3 regions of the Marvinbryantia formatexigens DSM 14469 genome follow, and region 1 is predicted to be linked to each of the others. Evidence: riboswitches for the same ligand, from Rfam matches in the RefSeq annotation. Region 1 holds a riboswitch; each other region holds the start of a gene.
The links. Region 1 has a riboswitch for cobalamin ahead of NQ534_RS11655 (sirohydrochlorin cobaltochelatase). Riboswitches for the same ligand answer to the same signal wherever they lie in the genome.

Region 1 (4,723 bases):
TGCAGGTAATATTTGTCGGTTCCGGGAATCTTTTCCCATACCGGACCGCCAAAATAAGAACGCCAGTTGCACGGCAGCTTTCCGTCTTTGCATTCTTCGATATAAAAATATTTTCCGTAAGGACCGTCCGGGTCGGCAAGCGCCTTCTGGAACCATTCGTGCTCATCGGAGCAGTGGTTTACGACCAGATCAAGCACGATATACATATCGCGTTTTTTGGCTTCGGCAATCAGCTCATCCATGTCCGCCAGCGTTCCGAAGCGCGGGTCGATATTGTAATAATCGGAAATGTCGTAGCCCTGGTCTGCCAGCGGGGAGCAGAAGCAGGGGGAAATCCAGACGATATCCACGCCAAGCTCCTTTAAGTAATCAAGTTTTTCAATAATTCCGCGAAGGTCTCCGATACCGTCCCCGTTGGTATCATAAAAGCTCTTCGGGTAAATCTGATAGGCAACCTTTCCATGCCACCATTTTTTCTGCATAATCAAATCCTCCTTCCGGGTAATTCAGACCGAATGCGCTCCGTTACTGTGAACGGAGTAAACAGTAACTGCGCCCCGGCTCTTACAGGCTGGATACAGTATAATTCCAGAGCCGGAAAAAATCTTCTGCAAATATGACTAAAAATTACGAAATATTGACTTTCTAAAGCCCTTTCCGGTATTGCAGGGGCGTACACCCGCACACCAGCCGGAAGGTACGCATAAAGTTGCCCAGATTATTGAAGCCGCTTTCCAGGGCGATTTCCGTTACAGAATGGTCGGTTTCTTTCAGAAGACGGCAGGCATACCGGATACGCATCTCATTTAAATAGGTAATTGGCGGTCTGCCGATGATTTTTTTGAAGAAGCGGCAGAAATACTGCTCGTTCATGTTTGCCTGGGCGGCAAGCTCCTGCATGGTAACTTTTTCGGTCATGTGTTCCTGCATGTAGGAGAGCGTTTTTTTGACGGTGTCTACCCGCCTGTCTGCGGGCATCTGGGAGACAGCAAGGAGATTCTGCTCGGAAAAGGCGGCGAAAATATTTAAAAGCGACGCCTTTGCGCGCATATACTGCGGGAGGCTGCTCACACGATACTGGCTGCGGAGGTTGGAAGCGCCGGAGGGAAGCCCGGCGGCGTCCGCAATCTGCAGAAATTCGCGTTTCAGAATGACGAAGCAGGGATTTTGGCGATAAATCAGTCCGGGAAGCGATAATGAGCCTTCTGCAAGCGGCTGCACAAGCTTTTCCTGCACCGGGTCTGCGGCAAAAGCGCGCAGCATGGACAGGGAAAAGACGAACGCCATTTCCCGGTAATCTTTTTCTGAATAAATGTAATGGAGGTCTCCGCTTTTTATCAGACAAAAGCACTCTTCTTCAATTTCATATTTTTCCATATTGATTTCCAGATGAAAACAGCCCTGTTCAAAATAAATAATCTCCAGCTCCTCATGCCAGTGGTGCTTTGCCAGAAACGGCGTACCGGCGGGAGAGGCGGCGCTGTCCGCCTGATAACAGGCGCAGGGAAAAGCGGCGGTGCCGTGCAGCCGGTTTTCTTTCAGGGGCGTGATGTCAGAATGCTTCATAGATTCCTCCTGTGGGGTTGAGGCGTAAAAACATGATTCAGGTGTGAGCAAATCCCATTTGCGAAGCAAATATAAAATGGATCTGCAAAGGTTACCGGAACAGAGTGAACAGCAACACTGTATCATATATTGGGGATACTGGCAAGCGTAATAACAGGATAAAAATACTATTAAATCAATATTTATAAAATACTTGTACTTTTGAAAAAAGGGTGATATGATGTATATAACTTCATAGAGCAATGCAACAGGTGCAGAGAACGGCATCGCCGTACTTTTGTTAAAAGGGAAACAGGTGAAAATCCTGTACGATCTCGTCACTGTATGCAGGGAGTGCAGAACAAAGCGCGTCGGCGCAGCCACTGGGAAACCGGGAAGGCAGTTTCTGTGTGATGATCTGCAAGTCAGGAAACCTGCCTGCTGCTGGTACGGGACCAGGGATACCGGTCCGAATCACGAGTAATTGATTGTACCGTTTTGCATGTTCTGCAGCCGCACGAATCTTTTACTTATCCAGGTAAAAGATTTTTTATTTTGTGAGAGATTTTCGCAGATTTCTGCCGGATAAGAAAGAGCGGAAAGCAGATTTTTGCGGTTGTGCATGTTCCTTCTTCCGTGCCGAAATGGAGACGACGTCCGGGCAGAAACGCCCTGTGGATTCAGAATTTCTGAACCGGCGTCACGGATATTGCTGATGCAAAAATTTACATACATCAGAGACAGAGCGGACTGCTTTGTCTGAAAAATTAAGGAGGATAAGAACATGAAAAACAGATTGTGGAAATTGCTGGCAGCAGGAGTTGGAGCAGCAACCTTAATGATGGGCGCTGTAGGTGTACAGGCAGAGGAAGCAGCTACAGAGGCTGTATCGGAAGAGGCGACCGAAGCTGCAGCAGAGGATACGACTGAGGCTGCGGAGGAAGAAGCAGAGGACGAAGAAAACTATGAGACCGGCGATGCTTCCAAGGACAATCCGAGAAACCAGGATGAGATTGGCGAGAAGGAGCTGCTGGTAGTAAGCTTCGGTACAAGCTACAATGACAACCGTGTGGCAACCATCGGCGCTATCGAGAACGCGATGGAAGAAGCATTCCCGGATTACTCCGTAAGAAGAGGCTTCACAGCACAGATTATCATCGACCATGTAAAAAATCGTGACGGCGAAGTAATTGATAACTTTGGCGAAGCGCTGAACAGAGCAATCGACAACGGCGTAAAGACGCTGGTTGTACAGCCGACACATCTGATGAATGGTCTGGAGTATAACGATGTGATTGATGAGCTTGCACAGTATGCAGAGGAATTTGAGCAGGTTGTGGTAGGCGATCCGCTTCTGACTACCGACGAGGACTACGACACTGTAATCAGTGCGATTACAGAGGACACAAAGGCACAGGATGACGGCGAGACCGCAATCGTGTTCATGGGACATGGCACGGAGGCAGAATCCAACCAGATTTATGCAACCATGCAGGAGAAGCTGACAGCGGCAGGCTATGCAAACTACTTTGTAGGTACAGTAGAAGCAACTCCGTCGCTGGATGATGTACTGGCAGCAGTACAGGCAGGTGAATATAAAAAGGTAGTTCTTCAGCCGCTGATGATTGTTGCGGGCGACCACGCAAACAACGATATGGCAGGCGACGAGGAAGGCGCATGGAAGAAGACTTTTGAGGATGCTGGCTATGAAGTAACCTGCAATCTGAAGGGTCTGGGAGAGATGCCGGCAATCCAGGAGCTTCTGGTTGCACATGCACAGAAGGCGATTGACAGTCTTGCTGAATAAACGGACATGTCTGCTGATGCAGGCGTCACCATTTATGAAAAGAGGCATATTTGAATGAAAAAGTTTAAAGCAACAGTGCTGGCTGCGGTATTCGCAGCCGGCATGATGAGCGCACTGGCGTGCGCAGAGGAAACGGAAACAGAGGTAACGACGGAAGCGGTCTCAGTGGCGGCAGAGAGCGGCACAGAAAGCCAGGTGGCGTCGAAGGATGAAATGGCGCCGGTCGAGGATATTGTGACGGAAGACATGACGCCGGTTTATGCAGACAGTCTTGTGGACGGCGTGTACAGTATCAAAGTGGATTCCAGCTCCTCCATGTTCAGCATTGAGGAATGCGAGCTGACGGTGGCGGACGGAAAAATGACAGCCGTCATGACAATGGGCGGTACCGGTTATCTGTACCTGTACATGGGCACCGGCGAGGAAGCCGTTGCCGCATCGGAGGAGGAGTACATACCGTTTGTGGAAACAGAGGACGGAAAGCACACCTTCGAGGTTCCGGTGGAAGCGCTGGATATGGGCGTTGACTGCGCTGCATTCAGTAAAAAGAAGGAAAAATGGTATGACCGTACGCTGGTATTCCGGGCAGATTCCCTGCCGCAGGAAGCATTTGCGGAGGGCACCATTACATCGCTGGAGGATTTGAACCTGGAGGACGGCAGCTATCAGATTGAAGTCGGGCTGGAGGGCGGCTCCGGCAGGGCTACGGTGGAATCTCCTGCAACGCTGACGGTGGCGGACGGCAAGGCTACGGCTACGATTATCTGGAGCAGCAATTCCTACGATTACATGATCGTAAATGATGAAAAGCTTGAGCCGGTTACGATGGAAGAGCATTCTACGTTTGAAATTCCGGTGACGGGCTTCGACTGGAAAATGCCGGTGGTTGCGGATACGATTGCCATGAGCACGCCGCACGAGATTGAGTATACCCTGTATTTTGATTCATCGACGATTGAAAAGGCGGAATAATGAAAAGAACGATTGTTTTTTTCCGGACGTTCCTGCTATCAGTGTTTTTTCTGCTCTGCTGCGCCGCTGCGGTGTGCGCGGCAGAGCCGTCTGATACGGCGCCGGATTTTGGAAGCATGAAGAAAGAGAGCAGTATGGAGCTTCTTTATGCAGAGCAGTTTTCAGTGGACTATTATGAGGGCGGCTATGCCCTGATTACAATCAGGGAGAGCGGCCGTTTTCTTGTTGTTCCGGAGGATAAACCGGTTCCGGAAAATCTGGATGAGGATATTGTGGTCATTCAGAAGCCTCTTCAGAATATTTATCTTGTCGCCACCTCGGCGATGGACCTGTTCTGTGCGCTGGACGGCACGGACGCCATCAGCCTGTCGGGCACAGACGCTTCCGGCTGGTACGTGG
Region 2 (4,723 bases), 1.7 Mb from region 1:
CTCACCTCCTGTATCTTCTGAATGCACTGACTAAAAGCTGCTGCGGAAGCTCCTCATCAAGAAGCTCCGGAATTTCATCCGGCTGCAGATAATCTGCTCCGCGCTCACGCACGACAATCTGTCTTGCCGCGTCAATCAGCTTGCCGGGCTTTACATCCCGCGGACAGCGCTCCACACAGGCAAAGCAGGAAAGACATTTCCAGAGTGTCTTTGACTGTACCAGCGCCTCAATGTTTTCGTGCTGCACATAAGATACAAACTGGTGCGGTTTGATGTCCATTTCATCATATGAGGGGCAGGTTGCGGAACATTTTCCGCATTTCATACATTTTAAAGGATTGACGCCGCTGATTTCCTGAATCAGCTCCGCCTGCTTTTTTGCGGTCTTGTTCACTTCGCCACCTCCTCTTTGACACCGAGCGCCTCTGCGAGAAGCTCTGTAAAATAGTATACCGGAAGCTTTCCGTTCGTGCTCTTGTTCAGATTGTACAGGCACAGGGGACAGGCAGTGATCAGCATTTCTGCGCCGAAGCCGGACGCACTCTCCATAATCGTGTCGCACATGTTCTTTGAAAGCTCTTTTTCCTTCAGGGAAATGTAGCCGCCGCAGCATTCGTTGCGGTACGGGTAAATAACAGGCTCTGCTCCGATGGCATGGATGAAATCCTCGATAATCGTGGGATTTTCCGGATTGTCAAACGCCATCACGCTGCCCGGACGCAGAAGCAGACAGCCATAATAGGCGCCGATTTTTCTGCCCGTAAGCGGATTTACCACTTTTTTCTTCAGTTCATCAAACCCTACGCGGTCTCTTAAAACCTCCAGATAATGCAGCACCGTCGTCTCCCCGGCGTAGGGAGTCTCAAGCTGCATATAATTGTTTGCCCTTGTGCGGATGTCCTCCACATGCTTCATGTCGTCGTTCACGCGCTTGATGACATGATGACAGGCGGAACAGAGCGTAACAAGCTCCTGGCCCTTTTCCTTTGCCTCGTTCAACGCGCGTACAGAAGAAAGCTTCGTGGCAATCTCATCGCTTCCCAGCGGATAAACGCCGCCGCAGCACTGCCAGTTTTCAATCTCCTCCAGCTCAAAGCCGAGCGCACGCGCCGAAGCTCTTGCATAGGCATCCAGGTCTTTCGCCTTCGTCCGCAGGGTACATCCCGGATAATAACTGTATTTCATAGTTCCTCCTACCTTTTTCCATGCAGCAGTCCCGACGGGATGTTCTGCCGCATGTAAACTGCCGCCTCCCGGCAGCGTTTACAGTTCAATCTGTGCAATAACGTCTTTCAGCACCTTTGCGCTTGCACGCAGCTTTTCGATTTCTTCTTTGCTCATCCGCATCGGAACCTTGCCGCGGATACCGTTCGGTCCCACCAGCGTAAGTGTGCTTAAACATACATCGTCGATGCCGTACTCGCCGTGCATCATAGAAGATACGGTTGCAATCGAATCAGAGGACGCTACCAGAGTATCGCAGAGCTTGCAGACTGCAGCGGAAATTGCATAGAAGGTCGCTCCCTTGTTCGCAATAATCTTTCCGCCCGATTTGTGCACATATTCAGTCATGGCTTCGCGGTCCAGCTCCTCTATGTCAGCTCCGAGGGATTTCATTGTCTGATAATACTCATCAATGTGCGCGCCGGAAATATATGCGCCCGTCCACGGAATAAAGGAGGAATCACCGTGCTCACCGAATACGTAGGCATGGATATTTTTCTGTGCCACGCCGAAATGCTCGGAAAGACCGCAGCGCAGGCGTGCCGTATCCAGAAGCGTACCGGAACCGATAATCTGGTTCTCCGGCAGTCCGGAAATTTTCGTAAACACGTAAGTCATGATGTCTACCGGATTGCTTACAATGATGTAAAGTGCGTTCGGCGCTGCCTTTACAATTTCCGGCGTAATCTGTTTTAAGATGTTTACATTTGTCTGAGTGAGTTCGATTCTGGACTGCCCCGGCTTTCTTGCTACACCGGAGGTAATGATTACAATATCGGATTCTCTGGCATCTTCGTATTCGCCGCCGATAATGGATACCGGATCGCGGAAGCAGGTTCCCTGCTCAATGTCCATGACCTCGCCATCAACCTTTTCCTTGTTGATATCAATCAGTACAATCTGTGATGCGATGTCTCTCTGGGAAAGTGTGTAGGCAATCGTTGATCCTACGCTTCCTGCTCCGATAATCGTAATTTTGCTGCTCATAAATGTGTGTTCTCCTTTCTTAGATAGAGGATTTTGGTACAAAAAATGCGTCTGTTCCCATAAGCAGACACACCAAATAAACCATAGGGCTCTTCTACCCTATGACCGTCGGATGCCTGTGCTGTGTCTGGAGCACATCCTGTGTATCAGGCAGGTTTCCTGACTTACAGTTCGCCGTTCCCTTCACCTTCTCACATATCTGGGATGCAATGGTTACTGAAGTTCACTCCCTGAATACAGTGACCAGTTCGCTCAGGATTTTCACCTGATTCCCTCTTTCCAGAGCCTTGCCTTGCAAGACCTCTTCACCTGATACCTCGCTATTCTTTTGCACATACAGAGAATACCACATCGTTATTTTTTTGTCAATACTATTATTGTTATTTTTTTGACAAAAAAAGCGCAGCCCGCAGGCTGCGCCATTTTATCATTGCTCTGATTTTTTATAAGGTTCTCATTGCCGCTTCTACCACATGTCCGACAAGCACGGAGGTGGTTACGCTTCCAACGCCGCCCGGTACCGGGGTGATCGCGTCTACGATCGGTTCAACGGCTGCGTAATCCACGTCGCCGCAGAGCTTGCCTTCCGCGTTTACGTTAATGCCGACGTCGATGATGGTCTGACCTTCTTTTACATACTCAGCGCCGACAACGCCTGCGCGTCCGGCAGCTACGATGATGATGTCAGCTTCTCTTGCAACGGACGGCATATCCACCGTTCTGGTGTGGCAGATGGTTACGGTTGCGTTTTTCTTTACCAGCATCATTGCCGCCGGTTTTCCGACAACAAGGCTTCTGCCGATAACAACTGCCTTTTTGCCGGTGCAGTCGATGCCGTAATGGTCAAGAATCTCCATGCATGCCTGCGGTGTGCACGGCGGGAAACCGATCTTCTTGCCGGTGAATACGCCGGACATCGAAAGGTCTGTCATGCAGTCCACGTCTTTTTCTGCAGCCAGCGCGTTTTCGATAACCGCCTGGTCGAGATGCTTCGGCAGCGGACGGAACAAAAGAACGCCGTGGATCTTGTCATCTTTGTTTACTTTGTCGATCACTGCCAGCAGCTCTTCCTGCGCAACATCCTCCGGAAGGAGGATTTTTTCGCAGGCTACGCCAAGTGTCTCGCAGCGCTTCGTCGCACCCTTCTCGTAAGAAATATCGCTCGGATTTTCTCCTACGCGGATGATTGCCAGCGTCGGATTTACGCCCTTTTCCTGGCATGCGGCAACGTTCGCTTTGATTCTTTCATTCAATGCAGCCGTTACCTCTTTGCCCAATAACTGTTTTGCCATTGTTTTTTCCTCCTATTTAAGTCTCGAAAGAACGCTGTCGAAGATCTCATCCGCCTTTACGGTGTATTCCTCCAGCATTTTATCGCATTTTGCATTCAGCTCTGCAGCGAGCTCTTTGTCCGCCATTGATTTTGTATTGATGTATACGTTAAGGCTTGCGCCCTTCAGCGCCGCCTTGCAGAACGCAACGCCGACACCGGCATCGCTGATGGCAAGCGTGGAGCCCTTTGCAGCAAATTCTGCGATGATATCGATCGCCTCGCAGCATTTCTCCATGATTTCCATAGGAACGGAGCAGGCATCCTTTAATACGACTGCCATAACGCGCGCTTTTTCCGCTTTCTCTTCCTCCGTCTCCCGCGGCATACCGTATGCTTTGGAGAGCGGCTCGAAAACTTCTGCATCGCGCTCAATCAGACGGAGAAAATCCTTCTGAAGCTGGTCGCATTTTGCTTTCAATTCCACCATTTCTGCCTCAACGTCCGCATATTTCTTTTTGCCGACCGTAAGGCTTCCTACCATATTTCCAAGCGCCGTACCAACTGCGCCCACCAGTGCGGAAGCGCCGCCGCCGCCCGGAACCGGAGCCTTTGAAGCAAGTACCTCCACAAATTCATTACATGGTACTGTAGAAAATCCCATTATAAACTACCTCCTGAATTTATTCAGAAAACGCTTGCGTTTTCTGCGCGCCGGACGCCCTTCCTTTTGCGTCCGTGCGCATCCTGCACGGAGTGCTCTGACCCGAAGGGTTAGAATAATCCGGAAATCTTTCCGTTCTCGTCCACGTCGATGCGCTCTGCAGCCGGTACCTTCGGCAGTCCCGGCATGGTCATGATCTCGCCGGTCAGCGCTACGATGAAGCCTGCGCCTGCGGAGATCTTCAGGTTGCGTACCGTTACCTCAAAGCCGGTCGGTGCGCCGAGCTTCGTCTGGTCGTCGGTTAAGCTGTACTGTGTCTTTGCCATACAGATCGGGCAGTGCTCGTAACCGAGCGCGGTCAGCTCCTTCGCCTGCTTCTGTGCGTTTGCTGTCAGAACTACCTTGCTTCCGCCGTAGATCTTCTGTACGATCGCGTTCAGCTTATCCTCGATGGTGCCATCCAGCTCATACGCGAAGGTGAAGTCATTCGGCTGCTCGCACAGTCTCACAACCTCTTCCGCAAGTGCGATACCGCCCTCGCCGCCTTTTGCCCATACTTCGGAAAGCACAACATTTAC
Region 3 (4,723 bases), 150 kb from region 1:
GAGGAAGAATCCGCGGAATTCCGGTAACGATTGGGGGATGTTCATATATACCGCCTGTTCCGATAGAGTCTGTTGTGAAAGAGCGTATTAAAGAAATACTGGCATCCGGTCAGAGCGATATTGATAAGGCGATTGCATTGTGTATGTATTCCATGAAAACACAGATTTTTATAGATGGGAATAAAAGAGCATCTGTGATATACGCCAATCATTATCTGATTGCTCACGGGCAGGGCTTTCTGGTCATTCCGGAGAAGGAAGTGCCGGAGTTTAAAAAGCTGCTGGTTGCTTATTATGAGGGGGAGGATATCTCTGTTATCAGCCGGTTTCTGAAAGAAAAGTGCTGGAAAACATTTTGAATTTAAAAGCAGCAGGAGAGAATATGAACGGGCGGCATGAATGCCGCCCATAATTTTTACTCCGGCATTGCTGACGGATTTACATGTACCATAATGTGCTTGATTTTCGGAAAATTCTGTTCGATATCGTCGTGCACCGCCTCGGCTATTTTGTGCGCCTTCCAGAGCGGATAGGAGCCGTCCACGAGAATTTCAATATCCACGTATATCTTATTGCCGAAAATACGTGTCTGCAGCAAATCCAGTCCCAGCACATTCGGATTTCTCATTACGCAGTCGTGAATCTGCTTTTCTGTCTCATCGTCGCAGGAATGGTCGACCATTTTATCAATCGCGTCTTTGAAAATATCGCAGGCGGCTTTGATGATAAATACAAAGATTACAAGACTGGCGACAGGGTCCATGATGGGGAAGCCAAGTCTTGCCCCGGCGATACCGATGAGCGCTCCGACTGAAGAAAAAGCGTCGGAACGATGATGCCAGGCGTCCGCCATCAGGGCGCTGGAATCAATTTTTTTTGCGTAAAACCGGGTATACCAGAACATCACTTCTTTTACCGCAATGGAAACAACGGCGGCAATCAGCGCCAGAAGACCGGGCGCCTCCAGATTGCTGTAATCACCGCGCAGGATGTCCTGCAGCGCGTTGACACCAATGCCAAGTCCGGTAACGAACAGCACCATAGCAAGAATAATGGCGGCGACGCACTCCATCCGTTCGTGTCCGTAGGGATGCTCCTTGTCGGATTCCTTTGACGCAAGCTTTATGCCGATGATGACAATGACTGTGCTGAATACGTCGGATGCGGAATGAACGGCGTCGCTTATCATAGCGCTGGAATGCGCAAAAATTCCGGCAAACAGCTTAAAAACCGAAAGCAGCGCATTTCCGGCAATCGTCACGGCGGACACCTTGTTGGCAGTTCTCTGAAACTCATTTTCCTGTGTTATTTGATTTTTCTCCATATCAGTTACCTCCTGAAATAAGATAGCTCTATGGCACTAAATATATGTGGGAGTTTTAAAGAATTGCTTCTGAATACAAAAACACCCACGAATCAGTAGTTAGCAACAACTGTCCCGTGGATGAACATTTCCACTGTCACGCATGTGACCCGACTCCATAACGGACTGTTACGGTCTGCTCAGTTTGTACTGTAGATTTATATGCAGTGCAAAGAGTTATGATAGAATAGCATACATATATGCGATTGTCAATATATTTATGGAATTTTTATACTTTCTTAACAGAATGTACTATTATTAATAAATTAATGAAAATTATGATTCTGATTTTGGTAATTTTGCATAAATGCGGTTGACATTGACGAAGTAAAATAATATAATTGCAGCATAAGTAGATAGTTCCAGGTATACAGGTGCCTGCCACAGAAGGCAGGTGAAAAGGGAAACGGGTGAGAATCCCGTACAAAGCCGTTGCTGTATTGGCGTAGTGACTGCAAAAAATATCATTGAGGCAAAAACTTGAGAAGATAAGCAGTCATGAGGATGCCTGAGTCAGAAGACCTGCCTGTATATAACACACGTGACAGCTCCCCGGACCTGGGAGTGTGTATGACCTGTATGCTTCGCAGACAGCGGAGTGAGCATGCTCTGCGTGCTCAGCTGCTTGCGGCGTATGCATGATTTGTATGCTTCGCAGATTGCGGAGTGTGCTTAATTTGTATGTGTGCTCACGAGCATGTTTACTTATGCGAGTAATTCATCACCTCTTTCGCACGGTGCGCACATGTCAGAACCTGCCAGTTCTTTATCTGAGAGCGGCCGTGGAGAGAAATCTGACATGACGAGTGGATTGCCAGAGGAAGTACCTGATTGTGACACAGTCGGGTACTTTTTTGTTTTTATCCGCGGGAACGCGCACGCAGATGCAGAAGAAATATACCGCTTATGCAGGAAACTCTGCAGAGCGGGGCTCTTTCAGGAAGGAGGATTTTTATGTATCGGACGCAGATTTGCGTAAAGACGCTGAAGGTTACGGAATGGATCGCAGAATACTGTCAGCCGGAAACCTTCGTTCCTCTCTGCAGGGAGTGTCCGGAATATCAGAAAAACTGGTCCTGTCCGCCCGGAGTGCCTCCGGTGAAAGAGATTGCGGGAAAGTACCGGTATGTACAGGCGATAGGCCTGAAGGTGATTTATGAGGAACGGGTCAGAAAAGAGGCGCTGACCGCACCTGGGCGTGCGGAGGAGCTGCGTGAGCAGAGCTACGGCGCAGCAAAAAAGAAAATGCTGCAGGCGCTTCTGGCGCTGGAGAAGGTGATTACGCCTTCGCAGACGATTATGGCGGGCTGCTGCGTACTTTGCGGACGCTGTGCCAGAATCGACGGGAAGCCGTGCAGACATCCGGAGGAGATGCGCTATTCCTTTTCCGGGCTGGGGTTTGATCTGGGCAGGATTTCCGGAGAGCTTCTGGAGATGCCGCTTCTGTGGCAGAAGGAGGGACTTCCGGAATATAACGTGGCAATAGCCGCCTTCCTGCATAACTAAGCTATTTTTCATTCCGGCTTATTGACGGATGTGAAGATAGAAAAAAATACAAAGAAAGGAGCAGTTATGGAACAATTTGGAGTCAGAACCAGGATTGTTATGGGCGACGGTCTGGACGCCATGATTGGCAGAATGAAGCGCGTATTCGTCGTAACGGACAGCTTTATGGCAAGCAGCGGCAAGGCGGATTATGTGACAGCCAGACTGGACAAAGCCAGGGTGGAGTACACCGTTTTTTCTGATATTTCCGGAGAACCGGATATCGGGATGGTGACGGCGGGTACCAGCCGGATGCTGGAGTTTGAACCGGATACCGTAATCTGCATGGGCGGAGGCGCAGCCATCGATGCCGCAAAGGCAATCGTATTTGTGGCGCGCAAGGCCGGGGACAGCAAGGCTGTGGAATTTATCGCGATTCCCACGACCAGCGGCACCGGCTCCGAGGTAAGCCGTTTTGCGGTGATTACGGATAAAGACAAGGGCGTCAAGTATCCGCTGGTGGATGACAGTCTTCTTCCCGATGTGGCGCTGCTGGATGCCCGGCTGGTGGAGAGTGCGCCGCCCTCTGTGACGGCGGATACCGGAATCGATGTGTTTACACACGCTGTGGAGGCTTTCGTATCCACAGGAAGAAATGATTTCACGGACGCCTGCGCGGAGAAAGCAATCAAGCTGGTAAACCACTATCTGATGACCGCCTATAAGAATCCGGGAGATTTAAAGGCGCGCCAGGGAATGCACAATGCGTCCTGTCTGGCGGGCATTGCGTTTTCCAACGCAGGACTGGGACTGAATCACGGCATGGCTCACGCGATGGGGGCGCGTTTTCATATTCCCCACGGCAGAGCCAACGGTATTCTGCTTCCCTACGTTATGAGCTTCAATGCGGGCTGCGCCGCGGAAAAGCTGACGCCGACGGCGAAACGGTACGCGCAGATTTCGCGGCTGCTTCGTCTTGATACAAGCAATGTGCGCCAGAGCGCGCTGAATATGATACGCACCGCGCGCAGCTTCATTAAACGGATGAACATGCCGTCTACCATTGAAGCGGCGGGCGTGACAAAGGAGCAGTTTGAGGCCGAGCTGGACGCTATGGCGGCGGCAGCCCTGGCAGACAGCTGTACGGCGTCAAATCCGCAGCCGGTGACGCTGGAGGATATCAAAGCAGTTTACCGGAAAGCCTTTACCGGAAAGCTCCCTTAAAGAAAGGCGGTACAGTATGTCAGAACTACAGGGTAAAGAGCGTATTATACAGGAATTTGTGCCTGGCAAGCAGGTGACGCTGGCGCATGTGATCGCCAATCCGGATAAGGGACTGTATGCAAAGCTTGGACTGATAGACGCGGAGGGAGCCATCGGCATTATGACGATTACACCCAGCGAGGCAGCCATGATTGCGGCGGATGTGGCGACAAAGTCCGCCGATGTAAAAATCGGTTTTGTGGACCGTTTTAACGGCTCTCTGGTGATAACCGGGGATGTGGCGGCGGTGGAGGTGGCGCTGCGGGACGTGATGGATGTCCTCTGCGGCATGATGGGCTTTGCACAGACTACCGTTACCAAGACCTGACGCGGGAGAAAAACCGGCCGGCGCGGTGGATAAAAAGACCGGCAGCCGGGGCAGAAAAAGAACAGGAAACAGACAGAAATGACAGAAGAAATGAAGAAAACAGAGGAGCTGGACCGGAAAAAAAGGGTCATCCTGATTGGACGGTCGACCGCAGGAAAAACAACGCTCTGCCAGAAAATCAATAACGAGGAGCTGAGGTATCACAAAACCCAGACGGTGCAGATTATCAATAAAAATATGATTGATACGCCGGGAGAGTACCTGGAGCGGACCAGCTACCGGGG

Region 2: it holds a riboswitch for cobalamin, as region 1 does, so the genes downstream of both, NQ534_RS19195 (L-lactate dehydrogenase) here and NQ534_RS11655 (sirohydrochlorin cobaltochelatase) in region 1, are expected to answer to the same signal.
Region 3: it holds a riboswitch for cobalamin, as region 1 does, so the genes downstream of both, NQ534_RS10970 (DUF2284 domain-containing protein) here and NQ534_RS11655 (sirohydrochlorin cobaltochelatase) in region 1, are expected to answer to the same signal.

The regions. Positions count from the first base shown of each region.
Region 1 is NZ_CP102268.1:2,450,618-2,455,340, forward strand. Features, by position in the region: gene NQ534_RS11645 (glycoside hydrolase family 13 protein) at 1-482, opposite strand, end outside; gene NQ534_RS11650 (helix-turn-helix domain-containing protein) at 646-1,566, opposite strand; cobalamin riboswitch at 1,799-2,001, shown strand; gene NQ534_RS11655 (sirohydrochlorin cobaltochelatase) at 2,330-3,352, shown strand; gene NQ534_RS11660 (hypothetical protein) at 3,407-4,324, shown strand; gene NQ534_RS11665 (ABC transporter substrate-binding protein) at 4,324-4,723, shown strand, end outside.
Region 2 is NZ_CP102268.1:4,106,014-4,110,736, reverse strand. Features, by position in the region: gene NQ534_RS19205 (4Fe-4S dicluster domain-containing protein) at 2-394, opposite strand; gene NQ534_RS19200 (CoB--CoM heterodisulfide reductase iron-sulfur subunit B family protein) at 391-1,185, opposite strand; gene NQ534_RS19195 (L-lactate dehydrogenase) at 1,264-2,211, opposite strand; cobalamin riboswitch at 2,344-2,539, opposite strand; gene NQ534_RS19190 (bifunctional 5,10-methylenetetrahydrofolate dehydrogenase/5,10-methenyltetrahydrofolate cyclohydrolase) at 2,655-3,503, opposite strand; gene NQ534_RS19185 (cyclodeaminase/cyclohydrolase family protein) at 3,516-4,145, opposite strand; gene NQ534_RS19180 (formate--tetrahydrofolate ligase) at 4,256-4,723, opposite strand, start outside.
Region 3 is NZ_CP102268.1:2,305,444-2,310,166, forward strand. Features, by position in the region: gene NQ534_RS10960 (DUF6788 family protein) at 1-359, shown strand, start outside; gene NQ534_RS10965 (cation diffusion facilitator family transporter) at 416-1,324, opposite strand; NiCo riboswitch at 1,432-1,517, opposite strand; cobalamin riboswitch at 1,719-1,907, shown strand; gene NQ534_RS10970 (DUF2284 domain-containing protein) at 2,318-2,869, shown strand; gene NQ534_RS10975 (1-propanol dehydrogenase PduQ) at 2,936-4,072, shown strand; gene eutS (ethanolamine utilization microcompartment protein EutS) at 4,089-4,439, shown strand; gene NQ534_RS10985 (EutP/PduV family microcompartment system protein) at 4,518-4,723, shown strand, end outside.